One region of the Kitasatospora sp. NPDC023118 genome, then DNA from elsewhere that is predicted to be linked to it. Evidence: riboswitches for the same ligand, from Rfam matches in the RefSeq annotation. Region 1 holds a riboswitch; each other region holds the start of a gene.
The links. Region 1 has a riboswitch for cobalamin ahead of ACZ3UD_RS31135 (ABC transporter substrate-binding protein). Riboswitches for the same ligand answer to the same signal wherever they lie in the genome.
Positions count from the first base shown of each region.

Region 2: linked by a shared signal. The riboswitch ahead of metE (5-methyltetrahydropteroyltriglutamate--homocysteine S-methyltransferase) and the one ahead of ACZ3UD_RS31135 (ABC transporter substrate-binding protein) in region 1 are both predicted to bind cobalamin.
Region 3: linked by a shared signal. The riboswitch ahead of ACZ3UD_RS20110 (CoA-acylating methylmalonate-semialdehyde dehydrogenase) and the one ahead of ACZ3UD_RS31135 (ABC transporter substrate-binding protein) in region 1 are both predicted to bind cobalamin.

Region 1 is NZ_JBVHHW010000032.1:6,380-10,649, forward strand. It holds gene ACZ3UD_RS31125 (ABC transporter ATP-binding protein) at 1-125, opposite strand, end outside; gene ACZ3UD_RS31130 (FecCD family ABC transporter permease) at 122-1,201, opposite strand; gene ACZ3UD_RS31135 (ABC transporter substrate-binding protein) at 1,198-2,067, opposite strand; cobalamin riboswitch at 2,265-2,469, opposite strand; gene ACZ3UD_RS31140 (hypothetical protein) at 2,892-3,347, opposite strand; gene ACZ3UD_RS31145 (non-reducing end alpha-L-arabinofuranosidase family hydrolase) at 3,554-4,270, opposite strand, start outside.
Region 2 is NZ_JBVHHW010000027.1:81,038-85,307, reverse strand. It holds gene ACZ3UD_RS29345 (acyl-CoA thioesterase) at 1-23, opposite strand, end outside; gene metE (5-methyltetrahydropteroyltriglutamate--homocysteine S-methyltransferase) at 20-2,383, opposite strand; cobalamin riboswitch at 2,534-2,729, opposite strand; gene ACZ3UD_RS29335 (3-hydroxybutyryl-CoA dehydrogenase) at 2,778-3,644, opposite strand; gene aceB (malate synthase A) at 3,671-4,270, opposite strand, start outside.
Region 3 is NZ_JBVHHW010000014.1:140,695-144,964, forward strand. It holds gene ACZ3UD_RS20105 (acyl-CoA dehydrogenase family protein) at 1-1,116, opposite strand, end outside; gene ACZ3UD_RS20110 (CoA-acylating methylmalonate-semialdehyde dehydrogenase) at 1,113-2,612, opposite strand; cobalamin riboswitch at 2,824-3,016, opposite strand; gene ACZ3UD_RS20115 (non-reducing end alpha-L-arabinofuranosidase family hydrolase) at 3,296-4,270, opposite strand, start outside.

The DNA.
Region 1 (4,270 bases):
GGCCCGAGCAGGCCCGTGATCCGGCCGGGGCCGAACGCGAGCGAGACCTCGTCCAGCAGGGTGGCTGCGCCGATTCGCACGCCGATTCCCTCGGCGCGCAGTTCGAAGGGTGGCGTCACCGTCACTGGCCCCTCCCGTCGGTCCGCCCCTGGCGCCACAGCAGCCAGGCGAAGAAGGGTGCTCCGAGCCCGGCCGTGATGACGCCGACGGGGATCTCCCGGTCGGGCAGGAGCGAGCGCGCCACGATGTCGCTGCCCACCAGGAGGGACGCGCCCACCAGCGCCGACACGGGCAGCAGGAGGGCGTGCCGCGGGCCGCAGACGAGACGGACCACGTGGGGTACGACCAGGCCGAGGAACCCGATGACGCCGGTGTTGGCGACCAGGCACGCGGTCACCAGCGCGGCGGTGGCGACGAGGGCCCAGCGGGTGCGGTCGACGTGGACGCCGAGGGAGCGGGCGGCGGTCTCGCCGAAGGCGAAGGCGTCCAGGTCGCGGGCCGAGGAGGCCAGGACCGTGACACCGACCAGCGCGACCGCGATCAGGAAGACGGCAGTGGGCCACCGCACGCCGGCGACCGAGCCCAGCGTCCACTCCATGACACCGCGCGCCGCGTTGCGGTCCCCGAGAACCATCACGACGAACGAGGTGTAGGCCCCGCACATCTGCCCGACCGCGATGCCGGCGAGCACGGTCCGGGCGGTCGGAAGTGACCGGCTGCGCGCGCCGGCCAGTGCCAGGACGACGACGGCGGCGAGCAGGGCACCGGCGAAGGCCGCCGTCGCCACCGCGCCGGTGCCCACGGCGCCGGACACGCCGACGCCGAGGACGATCACGGTGACCGCGCCGGCCGCGGCTCCCTCCGAGATCCCGAGGAGGAAGGGATCGGCCAGATCGTTCCCGGTCAGCGTCTGCAGCACCGCACCGCAGACCGCGAGGCCGGCGCCGGTGGCGGCCGCTCCCAGCACCCGGGGCAGCCGCAGCTGCCAGACGATCTGGTCGTCCAGCAGCGTCACGTTCGGGTCGCCCAGCCCGAGCCGGCGCAGGACGACGTCGATCACGGTCCGGACTGACTCGTGTTGCGAGCCCACGGCCAGGCCGAGGAGCACGGCGGTCAGCAGCAGGGCCACACCGACGGTCAGGGCCGCCGTCGCGCGGCCCGGACCGGAGCGCCGCGCGACGGGGTGGGGTGCGGTGGTCATGAATCCGGGTGCAGTCGGCCGAGTCCCGCGGACACCTTGGCGGCGCCGTCGGCGAGCAGCACGCCGGGGGTCGACTCCGAGAACGGCACCACCACGAAGGCCTTGCGCTGCACGGCGGTGAGCTTGCTCAGCACCGGGTCGTTCGTGAGGTAGTCGATCTTGGACTGGGCCGTGTCCCAGCTCGCGTCCGCGAGCACGATGGCGTCCGGGTCCGCCGCGACGACCTTCTCCCAGCTCACGTTCTGCCAGCCACCGGGCAGGTCCGCGAAGACGTTGCGGGCGCCGACGGCGTCGAGCACGAGCTGGGGCCCGCCGTGGCCGGCGCCGACGAACGGCGTCTTGGTGTCCGAGTCGAACCACAGGACCTTCAGGCCCTTGCCCGCAGCCGTCGCCGTCAACCGGGCCAGCTGCTGCTCCTGCTGCTGCTGGATCGCGGTGGCCCGCTCCGGGACACCGAAGACCTTGGCGACGTCGTTCAGTTCGCCCCACGCCGCCTGCCAGGTCGTCGGCGCCACCTTGCTCTTGTCCGAGCAGCCGAACGGGGACACATACGACGGGATGCCCTGGCCGCGCAGTTCCTCCCGGGTGCCCGCGACCTTGTCGGTGAACGCGCTGGCGTAGGAGGCGTACAGGAAGTCGGGACGGGCCGCGAGGAGCTTCTCCTTCGTCGGATACTCCTTGGAGAGCACCGGGACGGAGTCGTAGGCCGCCTTCCACTTCTCCGGGACGGAGTCGTCGAGGTAGGCGGTACCGGCCATGCGGGACTGCAGGCCGAGGGCCAGGGCCACCTCGGTGGCGCCCTGGTTGAGCGTCACCAGCCGGCCGGGCGGCGCGCCGACCGTGACGGTGGTCCCGCAGTTGTCCACGCTGACCTGCGCGGCGCCTTCGGTCGCCCCGCCGGACGCGACGGGCGCGGGGGCGCCCGCGCAACCTCCGAGCGCGCCGATGAACAGGAAGGCCGTGATTGCCCGGCCGACACGTATCGGACCTGTGGGACGAACGGAACATATGGAACGGAACGGGCGTGGCTGACCGTTGGGCACGTGTTCTCCAAAACCCTCGTGGAACATGTCGCGCCGTGGCCGGTCTCCTGGCTTCCGCATCGACGCGCCGCGGCCGACCTTCCCGGGCGGCTCTTCCAGCCCGCCCAGTGGCCCTGACCGCTGGGCAAGCCGGTCAGCGAGGGCCGCGGAACTCCGCGGCAACAGTGGCGAGGGCCGCACCGGAATCAGACCGGTTTCCCGAACACCACGGCGATGGCAAGGTATCAGGCATGGTCAGGCAGGTGCTGGCCGGCTCAAGGACCTCCACCGGCCATACGAGACGTCGGCAGCCAACTGCGGACACCACGAACCCAACAGCCTCCCGCTGCTCCGGCTCGGGCCGCCTCGGGAACGGCGCGAGCAGCGTCAATGACTCGGTCAGGGGCTGGTTGCAGTGCACACAGCGGAAGACCATCACAGGCTCGCCTCCACGTGGGGCTGCGGCCGGAACTCGTGCACCACCTCGATGCGGCCGACGATGTGCCGGTTGAACTCGTCCAACTCCTCCGCCGGCACCCACAGCTCGAGGATCGTGCGTGTGGCGGTTGTCGACGCAGGAGAGGGTGTAGCGGACGAACAGTACGTCCTCGTCGAGGTGGACGTCGTCCCAGTGCAGGCCGAGGCTTCGCCCTTGCGCATGCCGGTGATCACTTCGATGAAGTCGGTGAAGGGCGGGTCGAGGGCGCAGGGGTGAACCCGCCCCAGACTGAGGCGGAACCGGCCGGGGTCTGCGCGTCGATGCGGTAGCTGTCGTTCGTGGTATTGCGCGCGCCGGTGGCGTGGTTGTACTGGGCGGCGAATTCATGCTGCCCGGCCGGCACGGTACGGCCCGGCTTGAGCACCCAGCGGTAGACCAGTGCAGCGCCGGACTCCTGGACGGTGACGGTGAAGTCTTCGCTCGGCAGTGTTCGCCAGTTGCCGGTGTTCTGCACGCCGCCGGTCTGTGCGATGCGCAGCTCCACGGTGAGCGAGGTGAGCGGCTGGGTGGTCTTGAGGGTGAGGTCGCTCTGGGCCCAGTAGATGGTGCTGTGCGGGTCAACCGAGCCGTTCGACCACAGCGGCCCGTTCTGGACTCGGCTGTCGGCGGGCGGAGTTGAGTGCAAGCCGCCCGGGGCCGAACAGCAGTCCGGTGATGTGCGCGTTCGCCACCTGGTCCATGTGCGCGAGAGAGAGGAACCCCAGCCGACGCGCGGCTGGGGTTCCTCGCGGCAGCGAGTGTCGGTCAGCAGTTAGATTCGCCAGTGCCGTTAACGGCTTACCTCCTTGCCGGAGAGCCGCACTCGATCTCGGTCACTGTGGATCAGGTGGGTCAGTGCTGCAGGGTGAGGACGCCCGGCCGCCATGGCAGTTGGTCGTAGGGGCCGGTCGCGGTGGGGGACTTGCCCTGGTAGAGGAACTGCAGGTTGCAGGGGTCGATGGTCATGGTCTGGTCGGGGTTGTTGCGGATCAGGTCGCCGTGGCTGATGTCGTTGGTCCAGGTGGCGCCGCTGTTGGCCTTGCCCGCGAACGGGTTGCTCTCGCTGGCGGCCTGCGGGGTCCAGGAACCGCTCAGGCTGGTGGCGGTGAACGAGCGGAAGTAGCGCTGCTCGTTCGCGCCGCGGGCTTCGACGATCATGAGGTACTGGTTCTGGCCCTGGACCTTGTAGACCTGGGGCGCCTCGAACAGGTTCTTCGTCGAGTCGCTCATGACCGTCGTGTAGGACGAGCCGAAGTTGCCGGGGAAGTTCCCGATCGGCATGCTCGCCCGGTAGATGTTGCCGTTGTCACCGGCGAAGAACAGGTACATGTTCTGGTCGTCGGCGATCAGGGTCTGGTCGATCGGGGCGGCGCCGGGGATGCCGCCGGTGAACAGCGGCTGCGGCGCGGACCAGCCGTTGGGGTTGGTCGGGTCGCTGGAGGTGCGGTAGATGAACGGCCACTGACCCCACTGGTACGCCAGCACCCAGATCTTCTTGGGTGCGAAGTAGAACAGGGTGGGCGCCACCGCGTTCTGGTTCATGCCGGTCTGGCCGGCCGAGGCCATGTC
Region 2 (4,270 bases), on a different contig from region 1:
GCGGCCGGGGCCGGGGCGGTCACCGGTCGCCGTCCGGGGTGGCGAGGGTGGCGCGGACCGCGCGGGCAGCGTCGGTGAGGTGTTCCAGGGCTGGCCGGACCTCGTCCCAGCGGCGGGTCTTGAGCCCGCAGTCGGGGTTGATCCAGAGCCGTTCGGCGGGGGTACGAGCCAGAGCGACGAGGAGCAGCTCGGTGATCTCGGCGGTGGCGGGGACGCGGGGTGCGTGGATGTCGTACACGCCCGGGCCGACCTGGCGCGGGTAGCTGGCGCCGGCGAGTTCGGCAGTGACGGCCATCCGGGAGCGGGCGGCTTCCAGGGAGATGACGTCGGCGTCGAGGTCGTCGATGGCGCTGAGGATGTCGCCGAACTCGGCGTAGCACATGTGGGTGTGGATCTGGGTGTCGGCGCGGACGGCGCTGGTGGTGAGGCGGAAGGCGTCGGTGGCCCAGGCGAGGTAGTCGGCGTGGGCGGCGCGGCGCAGGGGGAGGGTCTCGCGCAGGGCGGGTTCGTCGACCTGGATGACGGCTGCGCCGGCGGCTTCGAGGTCGGTGACCTCGTCGCGCAGGGCGAGGGCGACCTGGCGGGCGGTGTCGGCCAGGGGCTGGTCGTCGCGGACGAAGGACCAGGCGAGCATGGTGACCGGGCCGGTGAGCATGCCCTTGACCGGACGATCCGTCAGCGCGGCGGCGGTGCGGTACCGGTCGACGGTCATCGGGTGCGGGCGGGAGACGTCGCCGGCCAGGATCGGCGGCCGGACGTACCGGGTGCCGTAGGACTGCACCCAGCCGTGGCGGGTGGCGAGGTAGCCGGTGAGCTGTTCGGCGAAGTACTGGACCATGTCGTTGCGTTCCGGCTCGCCGTGGACGAGGACGTCCAGGCCCGCCTTCTCCTGGAAGGCGATGACCTCGCGGATCTCGGCCTCGATGCGCTGCTCGTAGGTGGCGGCGTCGATGCGGCCGGTGCGCAGCTGGGCGCGGGCGGCGCGCAGCGCGTCGGTCTGCGGGAAGGAGCCGATGGTGGTGGTCGGCAGGAGCGGCAGGGCGAGCCGGGCCTGCTGGGCGGCGGCACGCTCGGGGTAGGGAGCGGCGCGGTGGCTGTCGGCGGGGGTGGTGGCGGCGCAGCGGGCGCGGACGGCGGGGTCGTGGGTGAGCGCGGAGCGGGTGCGGGAGCTGCGGGCGGCGCGGTTCGCGGCGAACTGCGGGGCGACGGCGTCGCGGCCCTCGCCCAGGGCGCGGGCGAGGGTGACGGTCTCGTCCAGTTTCTGGCGGGCGAAGGCGAGCCAGCGCAGGACCTGCGGGTCGAGGTCGCGTTCGGCGGTGGCGTCGAGGGGTACGTGCAGCAGGGAGCAGGAGGGGGCGACGTCGACGTGGTCGGCGAGGCCGAGCAGGGTGGCGAGGGTGGCGAGGGCCTTTTCGAGGTCGGCGGCCCAGATGTTGCGGCCGTCGACGACGCCGGCGACCAGGCGCTTGCCGGGTAGTCCTCCGATGGCCGCGAGGGCGGGGAGGTTGGCGGCGGCAGGGCCGGTGAAGTCCAGCGCCAGGCCTTCGACGGGTGATGTGGCGAGGACGGGCAGGGCGTCGCCGAGGGCGTCGAAGTAGGAGCCGACGAGCAGCTTGGGCCGGTGCGTGACGGCGGCCAGGTCGCGGTAGGCGCGGGCGGTGGCGTTCAGGACGGCGGGCGGCTGGTCGCGGACCAGCGCGGGCTCGTCGAGCTGTACCCAGTCGGCGCCGACGGCGCGCAGGCTCGCGAGGATCTCCGCGTAGACGGGGAGGAGCCGGTCGAGCAGGGTGAGGGGCTGGAAGCCCGCCGGGGTGTCGGGGGCCGGCTTGGCGAGGAGCAGGAAGCTGATCGGGCCGAGCAGGACCGGGCGGGTGGTGAGGCCGAGGAGTTCGGCCTCGGCGAACTCGGTGAGCGGCTTGCCGGGGTCGGCGCGGAAGACGGTGTCGGGGCCGAGTTCGGGGACGAGGTAGTGGTAGTTGGTGTCGAACCACTTGGTCATCTCCAGCGGTTCGGCGCCCTCCGTGCCGCGTGCCATGGCGAAGTACACGGCGAGGGTGTGCTCCGGGGTACCGGGCTGCAGGTCCGTGGCGGCCTTCACGTGGCGGGGCGGGACGGCGCCGACCATCCAGGCGGCGTCCAGGACGTGGTCGTAGAGCGAGAAGTGGTTGCTCGGGATCTCGCCCAACCCGGCCTCGGCGAGTTGCCGGAAGACGGCGCGGCGCAGCTCGGCGGCGGTGGTCAGGAGGTCGGCGGCGGAGCTGCGACCGGCCCAGAACGACTCGACGGCCCGCTTCAGTTCGCGGTTCGGCCCCTGCCTGGGGTAGCCGTGGACGGTCGCCGCCGAACGGTGCGGGGTGGTGGGGTACACGGTGGTGCGGGTCACGGAACTCTCCTTCGCGAGTTCGCATGGACCCCGCCGGGCGGGGTGCGCGAAGGAGCGGGCCGGGGACGGTGACGTCCGCCCTGCCCGTGCCGCCGCCGACCCGCCCACGAGGTCCCGGTGAGACCGTGCGCCGCCGCGGCGCACGGGCAGTGGCAGGTCTTCGGACTCGTGGGCACGCCGGGCCTTTCGGCCGTACCGGCTCCTACCGGCCGTCGCTTCCCAGGGGCCCGCCGGGGCTCCCAGTGCTGTTGACGGCTTTCGTTCCCACTCACCGCTGCGGGGCAGTTCCGGACTCGCACCGGATTCCCTCTTGCGACGCATCCCGCCTGGCGGACGGGGCGAACCAGCTGCACCGCCCACCCTAGCCGCACCCGCTGCCTCGGGTCGACGGGGTTCAGCCGTCGGCGTGCCGGTGGAACCCCCGGCCGCTCTTGCGGCCGAGCAGTCCGGCCTCGACCATGCGGGAGAGCAGCGGCGGCGGGGCGTACAGCGGCTCCTTGTACTCCTCATACAGGGACTGCGCGATGGCCTCGACGGTGTCCAGGCCGATGAGGTCGGCGAGTTGGAGCGGGCCCATGGGGTGGGCGCAGCCGTGGACCATGCCGGCGTCGATGTCCTCCGGGGTGGCGTGGCCGGCCTCGGCCATCCGGATCGCGGACAGCAGGTACGGCACGAGCAGGGAGTTGACGACGAAGCCGGCCCGGTCGCGGGAGCGGATGACGTGCTTGCCGAGGGGGTCCCGGGCGAAGGCCTCCACCCGCTCCAGCACGGCCCGGTCGGTGTGCAGCGAGGAGACCAGCTCCACCAGCGGCATCACGGGGGCGGGGTTGAAGAAGTGCAGGCCGAGGACGTGCGAGGCACGGGTGGTGGCGATGCCCAGGCGGGTGACGGGGATGGCGGAGGTGTTGGTGGCCAGGACGGCGTCCTCGTCGGCGAGGACCTTGTCCAGGGTCGTGAGCACGTCGGTCTTCACCGCCTCGTCCTCGACGACGGCCTCGATCACGAGCTGGCGGTCGGCGAGCGCCTCCAGGTCGTCGGCGAACAGCAGGTGCGCCCAGGTGTCCTCACGGTCGGTCGGGTCGATGCGGCCGCGGTCGACGGCGCGGTGCAGGGAACGGTCGATGCGGCTGCGGGCGGCCCGCAGCGCGGCTGGGTCCTTCTCGCAGACGATGGTGTCCAGGCCGGCGCGGGCGAAGACCTCGGCGATGCCCGAGCCCATCTGCCCGGCACCGACGACGGCGACCCGTCGGATCTCGTTCATGGCTGCCTCCGTACAGGGCGGGCGGCTCAGGCCGCGGCGCGGACTCGGACGAGGTGGCGGGCGTAGGCCTCGGTGGTGAGGAAGGCGGGGAGGTCCTTTCCGAGGGAGGTCTCCTCGAGGATCCGCACGGCGTTGTCGACCAGTGCGGGGTCGGATCCCTCGGTGAGCAGGGTGGCCCGCTCCCGGTCGATCAGCCGCCGCACGAGGTCGGGGGTGGCGAGGGAGCCGCCGGTGAGGCGGGTGCAGTGGTGCTGCCACTGCCAGATCTGGCAGCGGGCGATCTCGGCGGTGGCGACGTCCTCCATCAGCCCGAAGACGGCGACGGCTCCGGAGCCGCCGAGCCAGGCGGTGAGGTAGCGCAGGGCGACCGCGACGTTGGAGCGCAGGCCCTCCTCGGTGGGCAGGCCGGCGGTGAGCCGTTGGACGCCGAGCAGGTCGGCTGCGGTGACCTCGACGTCCTCACGGGTGCGGTCGAGCTGGTGGGGGCGCTCGCCGAGGACGGCGTCGAAGGCGGTGCGGCAGGTGTCGACGAGGCCGGGGTGGGCGACCCAGGAGCCGTCGAAGCCGTCGCCGGCCTCGCGTTCCTTGTCGGCGCGGACCTTGGTGAGGGCTGCCTCGTTGGCGGC
Region 3 (4,270 bases), on a different contig from region 1:
CATGATCTCGTTGGTTCCTTCCAGGATCTGGTGCACCCGCAGGTCGCGGACGATCTTCTCGATGCCGTACTCGGCGAGGTAGCCGTAGCCACCGTGCAGTTGGAGCGCCTGGTTGGCGACCTCGAAGCCGGTGTCGGTGGCGTGCCGTTTGGCCATCGCGCACAGCTGCGGTGCCCGTCGGTCGCCCCGGTCCAGGGCGGTCGCCGCGCGCCACACGAGCGCCCTCGCCGCCTCCAACTCCGTCGCCATGTCGGCAAGTCGGAACTGCAGCGCCTGGGCGTGCAGCAGTCGGGCCCCGAACGCCTCACGGTCGGCCAGATAGGCCACCGCGCGTTCCAACGCACTCTGGGCGCCGCCCAGCGAGCAGGCCGCGATGCCGAGCCGGCCGCCGTTGAGGCCACCCATGGCGATGCGGAAGCCCTCGCCCTCCGCTCCGAGCAGGCGGTCAGCGGGCAGCCGGACGCCGTCCAGCAGCACCTGCCGGGTCGGCTGGGCGTTCCAGCCCATCTTGTGCTCGTTCGGGCCGAAGGACAGCCCCCGGTCGTCGCGGTCCACGAGGAACGCGGAGACGCCGTCCGGCCCCGGGCCGCCGGTCCGCGCCATCACCACGTACACCTGGGACGTGCCCGCCCCGGAGATGAACTGCTTGACGCCGTCCAGCACCCACTGGTCGCCGTCGCGCACGGCCCGGGTGGTGAGCGCGGCGGCGTCGGAGCCGGCGCCGGGCTCGGTGAGGCAGTAACTGCCCAACTGTTCGGCGGTGCAGAGCGCCGGCAGCCAGCGGGCACGCTGCGTCTCGGTCCCGTAGCGGTCCACCATCCAGCCGACCATGTTGTGAATGGACAGGTAGGCGGCGATCGACGGGCAGCCGGTCGCGAGCGCCTCGAAGGCGACGACCCCGTCCAGTCGGGAGAGCCCCGATCCGCCGACGTCCTCGCGCACGTACACACCGGCCAGGCCCACGTCCGCTGCCTTGCGCAGCACGTCGACCGGGAAGTGCTTGTCCTGGTCCCATGCCACCGCGTGCGGGGCGAGGTACTCGTCGGCGAAGGCCCGGGTCGCCTCCGCGATGGCGCGCTGGTCCTCCGTCAGATCGCTTGCGTGCACCGTACTCATCCCATCGTCGGCATGGTGAAGCTCGCGCCCTCCTTGACCCCGGAGGGCCAGCGCGAGGTGACGGTGCGGGTGCGGGTGTAGAAGCGGATCGAGTCCGGGCCGTGCTGGTTGAGGTCGCCGAAGCCGGAGCGCTTCCAGCCGCCGAAGGTGTGGTACGCGATCGGCACTGGGATCGGCACGTTGACCCCGACCATGCCGGTGTTCACCCGGCGGGCGAAGTCCCGGGCGGTGTCGCCGTCCCGGGTGTAGATGGCCACGCCGTTGCCGAACTCGTGCTCACTCGGCAGCCGCAGCGCCTCCTCGTAGTCAGTGGCGCGGACCACGGTCAGGACCGGGCCGAAGATCTCCTCCCGGTAGATCCGCATGTCGGGTGTGACCCGGTCGAACAGCGAGGCGCCGAGGAAATAGCCCTCCTCGTGGCCGGGAAGGCGGAAGTCCCTTCCGTCCACGACGAGTTCGGCTCCCTCCTGGACCCCGAGGTCCAGGTAGCCGCGGACGCGCTCCAGGGCGTCGCGGCCGACCAGCGGACCGAAGTCGGCCGCCGGGTCGTCCGAGCGGCCGACCTTCAACGCGGCGATCCGCTCGACCAGCTTCGCCACCAGCGCGTCCGCGGTCTCGTCCCCCACCGGGACGGCGACCGAGATCGCCATGCAGCGTTCGCCGGCCGAGCCGTAGCCGGCGCCGATGAGGGCGTCGGCGGCCTGGTCGAGATCGGCATCCGGCATCACGATCATGTGGTTCTTCGCTCCGCCGAAGCACTGTGCGCGCTTGCCGCGCGCTGCCGCGGTCGCGTAGACGTACTGGGCGATCGGGGTCGAGCCGACGAATCCGAGCGCCTCGACCCGTGGGTCCTCCAGCAGCGTGTCCACGGCCTCCTTGTCGCCGTTGACGACGTTGAGCACGCCCGGGGGAAGCCCCGCTTCGAGGAAGAGCTCGGCCAGGCGCAGCGGCACCGAGGGGTCGCGCTCGGAGGGCTTGAGGACGAAGGCGTTGCCGCAGGCCAGCGCGGGCGCGGCCTTCCAGAGCGGGATCATCGCCGGGAAGTTGAACGGTGTGATGCCCGCGACCACGCCGAGTGGCTGGCGCATCGAGTACACGTCGATGCCGGTGCCGGCGTTGTCGCTGAACTCGCCCTTCAGCAGGTGCGGGATCCCGGCGGCGAACTCCACGACCTCCAGGCCGCGCTGGATGTCGCCGTGGGCGTCGGCCACGGTCTTGCCGTGCTCGGCGGACAGCAGCCGGGCCAGGTCCTCCTTCTCCTGCTCGACCAGCTGCAGGAAGCGCAGCAGCACCCGCGCCCGCCGCTGCGGGTTCCAGGCGGCCCACTCGGGCTGGGCCTGCGCGGCGTCGGCGATCACCGCCTCGACCTCGGCCCGGTCGGCCAGCGGCACCCGGGCCTGCACCCGGCCGGTGTTGGGGTCGTACACGTCGCCGAAACGGCCGGACGTCCCGGCGATGCGCTTGCCGCCGACGAAATGGGTCAGTTCACGGACCATCGGTTCCTTCTCTCATCGTGGATGGGGAGAGGAGGAATGGAGAGACCACCGCCACCGTCCGGGCACACGGTCGTGGGCGCCTACGGCAGTTCGGCGGTTGACGTCAGCGTCAGGGGCGGAGTTGTGCCCCGACGGTCAGCACGGCAGAGCAAGGGGCAGCGAAACGGGAAAGGCAGCCCGGAGTCATGCGTGTCGTCTCCATCCTCGTGGAAAACACGGACCACCCGCGGCCGGTATCCTGACTCCCGGATCCACGCCCGCCCCCAGGCCTTCCCGGCTGGCTGCCAGTGGCCGTCATCCACGAGGACGAACTCCCCGGTCACAGTGGCGGGACCGTGCCGGACTCACACCGGCTTCCCTGACACCGCGGACCTGGCATCGACCATATAGTTGGACGTCCTAGTAAGTCCAGAGGCCCGTGCACCGCGGCGCGCCCTGGGAATCCCCGCCACTGGCCCCCGTGGGCTTGCCCATCGGCCAGGGAGGCCCCGCCCCACCGGCGGCGCGGTGCCAACCAGCGACCCCGGATGCATCCCGCGTGCAGAGGAACCCCAGCCGACGCACGGCTGGGGTTCCTCTGCACGCGATGATCGATGGTCGGCGGGCGGGGCGTTCGTGCCGTGCCTCGCACGCCCGCGTGTCGGCCGGGCGCGCCCGATCGCCGTCGCCCCGGATCAGGTGGGTCAGCGTTGCAGGGTGAGGAGGCCCGGCCGCCAGGGGAGTTGGTCGTAGGGGCCGGTCGCGGTGGGGGACTTGCCCTGGTAGAGGAGCTGGAGGTTGCAGGGGTCGATGGTCATGGTCTGGTCGGGGTTGTTGCGGACCAGGTCGCCGTGGCTGATGTCGTTGGTCCAGGTGGCGCCGCTGTTGGCCTTGCCCGCGAACGGGTTGCTCTCGCTGGCGGCCTGCGGGGTCCAGGAACCGCTCAGGCTGGTGGCGGTGAACGAGCGGAAGTAGCGCTGCTCGTTCGCGCCGCGGGCTTCGACGATCATGAGGTACTGGTTCTGGCCCTGGACTTTGTAGACCTGGGGCGCCTCGAACAGGTTCTTCACGGTGTCGGTCATGACCGTGGTGTAGGAGGAGCCGAAGTTGCCGGGGAAGTTCCCGATCGGCATGCTCGCGCGGTAGATGCTGCCGTTGTCACCGGCGAAGAACAGGTACATGTTCTGGTCGTCGGCGATCAGGGTCTGGTCGATCGGGGCGGCGCCGGGGATGCCGCCGGTGAACAGCGGCTGCGGCGCGGACCAGCCGTTGGGGTTGGTCGGGTCGCTGGAGGTGCGGTAGATGAACGGCCACTGACCCCACTGGTACGCCAGCACCCAGATGTTCTTCGGCGCGAAGTAGAACAGGGTGGGCGCCACCGCGTTCTGGTTCATGCCGGTCTGGCCGGCCGAGGCCATGTCCGACCAGTTGGTGAAGGGAGCGAACGCCATCGAGCCGTACGACGACCCCGTGACGTTCGACGCGTAGACCAGGTGCTTGCCGTTGTAGACCACGTCGGTGAAGTCCTTCAGCGCACCCCACCCGTTCGCGGGCTGCGCCAGCGCACCCGTCGAGGACCAGCGGTACGTCGACGGCAGGGGACAGCTGCCGCCCGGCGGGGTCGACGTCCCGGACAGGCCCGTCCACTTCTGGTTGCTGCCGCCGTTGCACGTCCAGAT